Regions from separate parts of the Pinisolibacter sp. DMC19 genome, predicted to be linked through region 1. Evidence: riboswitches for the same ligand, from Rfam matches in the RefSeq annotation. Region 1 holds a riboswitch; each other region holds the start of a gene.
The links. A riboswitch is a leader RNA that binds a small molecule or an ion and turns the genes downstream of it on or off. The one in region 1 is predicted to bind cobalamin.
Positions count from the first base shown of each region.

Region 1 (2,255 bases):
ACGGTGAGCTTCGCCCGGATCTCCGGCCAGTCGAAGGCCTTCACCAGTGGCTTGGGCAGGGCGAGGCCCGAGGTCTCGACCACGATGTGCTCGGGCCGGTTCGGCAGCGCCAACAGGCTCTCGATCGCCGGCATGAAGTCGTCGGCGACGGTGCAGCAGAGGCAGCCGTTGGTCAGTTCCACCACGGCGGCGGGGCGGCAGCTGTCGTCGCCGCAGTCGGAGAGCAGCGTGCCGTCGACGCCGACGTCGCCGAACTCGTTGACGAGAATGGCGATGCGGCGGCCGCGGGCGTTCTCGATCAGGTGGCGGACCAGCGTCGTCTTGCCGGCGCCGAGGAAGCCGGTGACGATGGTGACGGGGATCTTGGCGAAGGCGGTCACGGGCGGCCCTCCGGATCGGCGGTGGCGACCGCGAAGGGCGGGATGCGGCCGACGACGCCGCGGCGGAAGGCGACCGGGCGGCTCTTCCAGGCGATCAGACCGTCGTCGGTCTCGCCGTAGAGGCGGGCGGTGGCGACGATCTCGTCGGCGGCGGTCTCGTCGAACTCGCCGTAGAGATAGGTCCACTTGGCTTCGTCGGCGAAGCCTATGGTGACCGGGCGCTTGCACACCGACAGGCACTCGACGCCGACGACGCGGATGTCGTCCTGTGTCTCGGCGCGGGCGGCGAGGGCGTCGTGCAGGCGGCGGCCGGCGCGCGGGGCGTCCTCGGCGTCACCCTCGCGGCGGCAGTTGACGCAGACCAGCACCGTCGTCGGACGGGTGGTTTCGGGACGGGATACGGGTGTCGTCACGGCATGCTCTCCTTCTCCGCCCCTCCGGCGGTCGGGGATTTCGGGCGCGACGGCAGGTCTCCTGGCTCGCGGATCGATCGCGTCGGCGCCGCCTTCCCGGGGAAACCCAGTGGCATTCGGCGTCGGCACTCTCCGCTCACAGTTGCGGGGGCAGCCGCGGCTTGGAGCTTCTCGGGTGCGAGAGGCTCGACCGCATTCCCTCTTCGCCCGCGGGAGTGCCCGCGGGACCGTCGACCGGGCGAGATAAGGGGCGTTTCACACGACTGTCAAGGAAAGCGGCCGGCAAACCGCCTCGCAGACCGCCGATTTCCGGCCGAAAACGGTCGGATCGCCCGCCGTCTCGTCCGAAGGTCGCAGACGCGGGGCTCTGTGCGCGAGACATGCGATTTTCGCATACATGTGCGGTGCAGCAATGCGCGAATGCGAATATTCGGTAACATACTCCGAATTTTGTGAGCAATCGATCGCAAGGCATTGAAAACGCCGAATCGGCCCTGCGGCGCATCTGTCGTCGCGATCCATGCTGCACTGCTTTCAAATGCTTTCGTATGGGTTCGAGCCGGGGCTCTTGCTCGTTATTTCAATCGACGAGATCGAAAGACGCGGCTCGTTCGTCGCAGGGCAAGGGCGAGAGAGGGCGCGGGGCTTCGGTCGCGAGCATGTTCCGGGCGGATCGGGGCGATCCGTCCGAGATGAACCTGCCGAACCATGGATCGCCGTGACCGGCCGACCGATTGCCGTCGGTTCGCCGGAGAAGGCGGTTCGTCGCCGAAGACTGGCGACGGTGCCAAAGGGCCTCCCCGAGATGAACGTTGCGACCAAGCCTTCCCGGATTCTCGATCCCCGTCTCTTCTCCAAGGTCATGACGGCGGCCCAGGCCGCTGCCCTGATCCCGGACGGTGCGACCGTCGGCATGAGCGGTTTCACCGGCGCGGGCTATCCGAAGGCGGTGCCGATCGAACTGGCCAAGCGGATCGACGCGGAGCACGCGCAGGGTCGGCCCTTCAAGGTCAAGGTGTGGACGGGTGCCTCGACGGCGCCGGAACTCGACGGCGCGCTCGCCAAGGTCGACGGCATCGAGATGCGGCTGCCCTATCAGTCGGATCCGATCTGCCGCAAGCGCATCAACGCCGGTGAGATGGAGTACATCGACATCCACCTCTCGCACGTCGCCCAGACGGTGTGGTTCGGCTTCCTTGGCAAGCTCGACGTCGCGGTGGTCGAGGTCGCCGGCATCACCGAGGACGGGCTGCTGATCCCATCGTCGTCGATCGGCAACAACAAGACCTGGCTCGACTGCGCCGACAAGATCATCCTCGAGGTGAACTCCTGGCAGAGCCTGGCGCTCGCCGGCATGCACGACATCTACTACGGCACCGATCGGCCGCCGCACAGGAAGCCGATCCCGATGGTGGCGGCGCACGACCGCATCGGTCAGCCGTTCTTCCGCGTCGATCCCGAA
Region 1 is NZ_JBQUZF010000001.1:468,444-470,698, reverse strand. Features, by position in the region: gene cobW (cobalamin biosynthesis protein CobW) at 1-380, opposite strand, end outside; gene ACT53U_RS02070 (DUF1636 family protein) at 377-793, opposite strand; cobalamin riboswitch at 828-1,040, opposite strand; gene ACT53U_RS02065 (acetyl-CoA hydrolase/transferase family protein) at 1,599-2,255, shown strand, end outside.

Region 2 (2,255 bases), 100 kb from region 1:
TCCACATGGCGCTCGCCCACGTCCGCCACACCGCGCTGCTGACGCTGGTCGGCACGCTGGTGGCGATCGAGCCTGTCGCCGCCCGCATCGGCCGGCCGGACACCGAGGCTCCCGCCCCGCCGCGGGCGCTGACGATCGGCGCCCTCGTCCTCGCTCTCCTCGTCGCGGCCACGCTGCCGCTGCGCGACGTCGCCCCGCCGCGCGACAACGCCCCCGCCGAGGCCCTCGCCGCCGCCCGCGCCGCCGGCGTGACCGGCGCGGTGATGAACGACTACGGCTTCGGCGGCTTCCTGATCGCGCGAGGGGTCCCGACCTACATCGACGGCCGCACCGAGCTCTACGGCGGCAAGCGCGTCGCGCTCTATCGCAAGGCGGTGTCGCTGCAGGGGCTCTCGGCCTTCGACGAGGTCTTTTCCGATCCGAAGATCGGTTGGACCCTGCTTGCCACCGGCATGGCGGCGAACGATCTCCTCGACCGCACCCCCGGCTGGCGCCGCGTCTACGGCGACGACGTCGCCGTGGTCCACGCCCGCGTCGTGCCCTGATCACCGGCGGCGCGCTGCCCCCACGCCTCTTCGAAGACGAGGTCGTCGAGCGACAGCCGGCGGCGCCACCCCCGCTGCTCCAGTTCCGGCGAGGCGAAGGCGGCATCGACCCTTCCGAGACAGAGGCAGGCGACGATCTCGATCTCTTCGGGAATGCCGAGCAGGCCGCGCACCCGCCCCTTGTCGATGATCGAGACCCAGCCGACGCCGATTCCTTCGGCCCGCGCCGCCAGCCACAGGTTCTGCACCGCGCAGACGCAGCTGTAGAGATCCGTCGCCGGATCGGCGCTGCGCCCGAGCACCACCGGTCCGGCCCGATCGCGATCGCAGGTGACGACGACGACGACCGGCGCCTCGCGCAGCCCTTCGAGCTTCAGCCGGCGATGGATCGCCGCCCGGTCGTCGGGGAAGAGCGCCGCCTCGCGCTCGCGCGCCTCGAGGAAGGCGTCGTGGAGGCGGGCCCGCACCGCAGGATCGCGCAGGACGAGGAAGTTCCACGGCTGCATGAAGCCGACCGACGGCGCCCAGTGCGCCGCCTCGAGCAGGCGCCGCAGCACCACCGGATCGATCGGGTCGGGCCGGAACTCGCCACGCACGTCGCGCCGTGTCGCGATGGCGCGGTAGACGGCGGCGCGGTCGGCCTCGTCAAAGGCGGAGAACTCGGCCATCGCGAGACCGGCGGTCTCGGGCGGGACGGTGGAGGGCAGAGACGATGCATGATCGCCCGCTGCGGCGGGCTCGAAGGTGTGGCGCGACATCGATGATCCCCTCGTGTCGACGCGACCCGGCGCCGACCAGACGCTGGGACCTCTTCGGCTCGGCCGGTCTCCCGACTGAGGATCACCCCGCTCCGACGCCTTCCCGGTCGCCCGGTGGCTCTCCCCTCGCGGGGTGTCGGAGCAGTCCCCCTACACGGTGTTGGGCACGTCGCGGACTTCCACCGCGTTCCCGATTCTCCCGCGCGGGCGGGCACCGAACCGACATCGGAGATGCCACGTCCGCGCCGTGCGCGAAAGCGGGAAACGAAAGAGCCCGCCCGGATCGGCCCGGGCGGGCTCTCTGTTCGCGACGATCGCGGGTCCGATCACTCCGCCGGAGCGGCGTCGGCCGGGGCGGCGACCGCCGTGGAGGGGTTCAGCGCGGCGTGGAGCTTGTCGCGATCGAGCTCGCCTTCCCACCAGGCGACGACGACGGTGGCGACGCCGTTGCCGACGATGTTGGTGAGCGCACGGCACTCCGACATGAACTTGTCGATGCCGAGGACGATCGCCATGCCCGGCACGAGGCGCGGATCGACGACGGCGAGGGTGGCGGCGAGCGTCACGAAGCCGGCACCGGTGATGCCCGAGGCCCCCTTCGAGGTCAGCATGGCGACGATCAGGATGGTGATCTGCTGGCCGAAGGACAGATCGAAGCCGAGCGCCTGGCTGATGAAGATCGTCGCCAGCGTCATGTAGATGTTGGTGCCGTCGAGGTTGAAGGAATAACCCGTCGGGACCACCAGACCGACCACCGGCTTGGAGCAGCCGGCGCGCTGGAGCTTCGCCATCAGCTGCGGCAGGGCGCTCTCCGACGACGAGGTGCCGAGCACGACCAGCAGTTCGTCCTTGATGTAGGCGAGGAACTTGAAGATCGAGAAGCCGGCGATGCGGGCGATGGTGCCGAGCACCAGGACGATGAAGAGTGCGGCGGTCAGATAGAAGGTGGCGA
Region 2 is NZ_JBQUZF010000001.1:570,453-572,707, forward strand. Features, by position in the region: gene ACT53U_RS02500 (hypothetical protein) at 1-545, shown strand, start outside; gene bluB (5,6-dimethylbenzimidazole synthase) at 500-1,213, opposite strand; cobalamin riboswitch at 1,348-1,537, opposite strand; gene ACT53U_RS02510 (dicarboxylate/amino acid:cation symporter) at 1,630-2,255, opposite strand, start outside.
Region 2: another riboswitch for cobalamin. It lies ahead of bluB (5,6-dimethylbenzimidazole synthase); the one in region 1 lies ahead of ACT53U_RS02070 (DUF1636 family protein).

Region 3 (2,255 bases), on a different contig from region 1:
CGCGAGGGTCCGGATGGTCTTCATGAGTCTGTCTTTCGCGTGGAGGGCGATCGGGCCGCGCCGCGTCGGGCGTCCGGGCCGTCGCCGGGAAGGGAAACGTCGGTGGATGGACGGATCATGCCGCCGGCGGGCCGCGGGCCGTCGCCCGCGGCGCGAGGACCGTCGTCCCCGCTTCGTCCCGCCACGCCAGCCGATCGACCGCGACCAGCCGCGGCGCCGGCACCTCCGCCACCACCACGGCGCCGAGGCCGGGGGCGGAGAACAGCACGCAGGTGCCGCAGAAGTGATCGCCGTGATCGACGCGGTGGCCGGCGATGTCTTCGGCCGCGCGCGCGCCGTCGACCGGGGCGCTGCAGATGCCGGCGACGGCGATGCCCGACCCTTCGACCAGATCGGCTGCGGTGACGAAGCCCGGCAGCACCCGCGGCGCGAAGGCGACGAGCACCAGCGCCACCGCGAGCGTCGCGGCGGCGACAAGGCGCTTCCATCGTCCGGGCGTCCACATCGTCATCGCCCGACCATGCGGGCTGTGACCGCGTCTCGTCAATCCGTCGCGGTCCCTTCCCCCCTCACCCGGCCGGCCCTTGCGCCGATCGCGACCGGCGTCTACGATTCCTCCTGTGATGGTGCCGCGTCGGAGTCCTCCGAAGCGGTGAAAAGGGAACACGGAAGGGCCGAATCGTGCCCGAGCCGTGGCCGCCCCCGCGACTGTGAGCGGCGAGGGGTCCGAACGAAGATCGCCTGCGGGCGATCGGTCACTGATCGCCCCCGAGACCACCCGGGGGAGCACGATCGGGAAGGCCGTCCGGATCTCGACGACCCGCGAGCCAGGAGACCTGCCATCCGCATGAGCGTCGTTCGCGTCCCTCGGGCGGGGTGTCCCGGTTGGCGTTGTCGGAGTGACCCGCGTCGCGGGCCTTCGCTTCACGGGCGACGCGCTCGAAGATCGAGGTGGAAGACATGCACATCATGGAAGGCTTCCTGCCTGCGCCGCACGCGCTCGGCTGGACGCTGGTCTCCGCGCCCTTCGTGGTCGGTGGCTTCGTCTCGCTGCGCCGTACGCTGCGCGAGCGTCCCGAGGCGCGCCTGACGCTGGCCGCCGCCGGCGCCTTCACCTTCATCCTCTCGGCGCTGAAGCTGCCGAGCGTGACCGGCTCCTGCTCGCATCCGACCGGCACCGGCCTCGGCGCCGTGCTCTTCGGCCCCGCCGTGATGGCGCCGATCGGCGTCATCGTGCTCCTGTTCCAGGGCCTGCTGCTCGCCCACGGCGGCCTCACCACGCTCGGCGCCAACGTCTTCTCGATGGCGATCGCCGGCCCCTGGGTCGGCTGGGCGACGTGGAAGCTCGCCTCCCGCGTCGGCCTGCCCGCCACCGTCGCCGTCTTCCTCGGCGCGGCGCTGGCCGACCTCGCGACCTATGTCGTGACGTCGTTCGAACTGGCGCTGGCCTTCCCCGACCCGACGTCGGGCATCGCCGGGGCCTTCGTGAAGTTCGCCGGCATCTTCGCCGTGACGCAGGTGCCGCTGGCGCTCGCCGAAGGCCTGCTCGTCGTCGTCGTCATGAATGCCCTCGTCGGCCGCCTCCCCGGCGCCTTCGACGGCAAGATCGCGGAGGCCGGCCGATGACCTCGACGCTCTCCAACCGCACCTCGATCGCGCTCCTGCTCGTCGCCACCGCCATCGTCGTCGCCCCGATGCTGCTGCCCTTCGGCGGCGAGTTCCTCGGCACCGACGACGCCGCCTCCAAGGCGATCGAGGAGAGCCATCCCGGCTTCGAACGCTGGACCAAACCCTTCTGGGAACCGCCGTCGAAGGAGATCGAGAGCGCGCTCTTCGCCCTCCAGGCGGCCATCGGTGCCGGCATCCTCGGCTATGCACTGGGCCACCGCAGCGGGAGCCGCCGTCGCGATGACGCCGATCGATAGGATCGCCGCCGGCAACCGCTGGCGCGACCGCTCGCTCGCCGAGAAGGCCCTGCTCGGGCTCGGCCTTCTCGCCCTCGCCCTCCTCACGCCGCCCTGGCCGACGGCCGTCGCGATCCTCACGGTCGCGACGCTCGCCGTGACGTGGCGGGCCGGCGTGCCGTTGGCGACGTGGGCGCGCCTGCTCGCCGCCCCGCTCGGCTTCGTGCTGACCGGCGCGGCGACGCTGCTCGTCACCATCGGCTCGGACGGCATCGGCTGGGCGCCCGGCGGCCTTACCGCCGCGGCGACCCTGACGCTGCGCGCGAGTGCCGCCGTCGCGGGCCTGCTGAC
Region 3 is NZ_JBQUZF010000004.1:323,099-325,353, reverse strand. Features, by position in the region: gene ACT53U_RS12655 (copper chaperone PCu(A)C) at 1-24, opposite strand, end outside; gene ACT53U_RS12650 (hypothetical protein) at 116-511, opposite strand; cobalamin riboswitch at 608-859, shown strand; gene ACT53U_RS12645 (energy-coupling factor ABC transporter permease) at 961-1,626, shown strand; gene ACT53U_RS12640 (energy-coupling factor ABC transporter substrate-binding protein) at 1,623-1,925, shown strand; gene cbiQ (cobalt ECF transporter T component CbiQ) at 1,909-2,255, shown strand, end outside.
Region 3: another riboswitch for cobalamin. It lies ahead of ACT53U_RS12645 (energy-coupling factor ABC transporter permease); the one in region 1 lies ahead of ACT53U_RS02070 (DUF1636 family protein).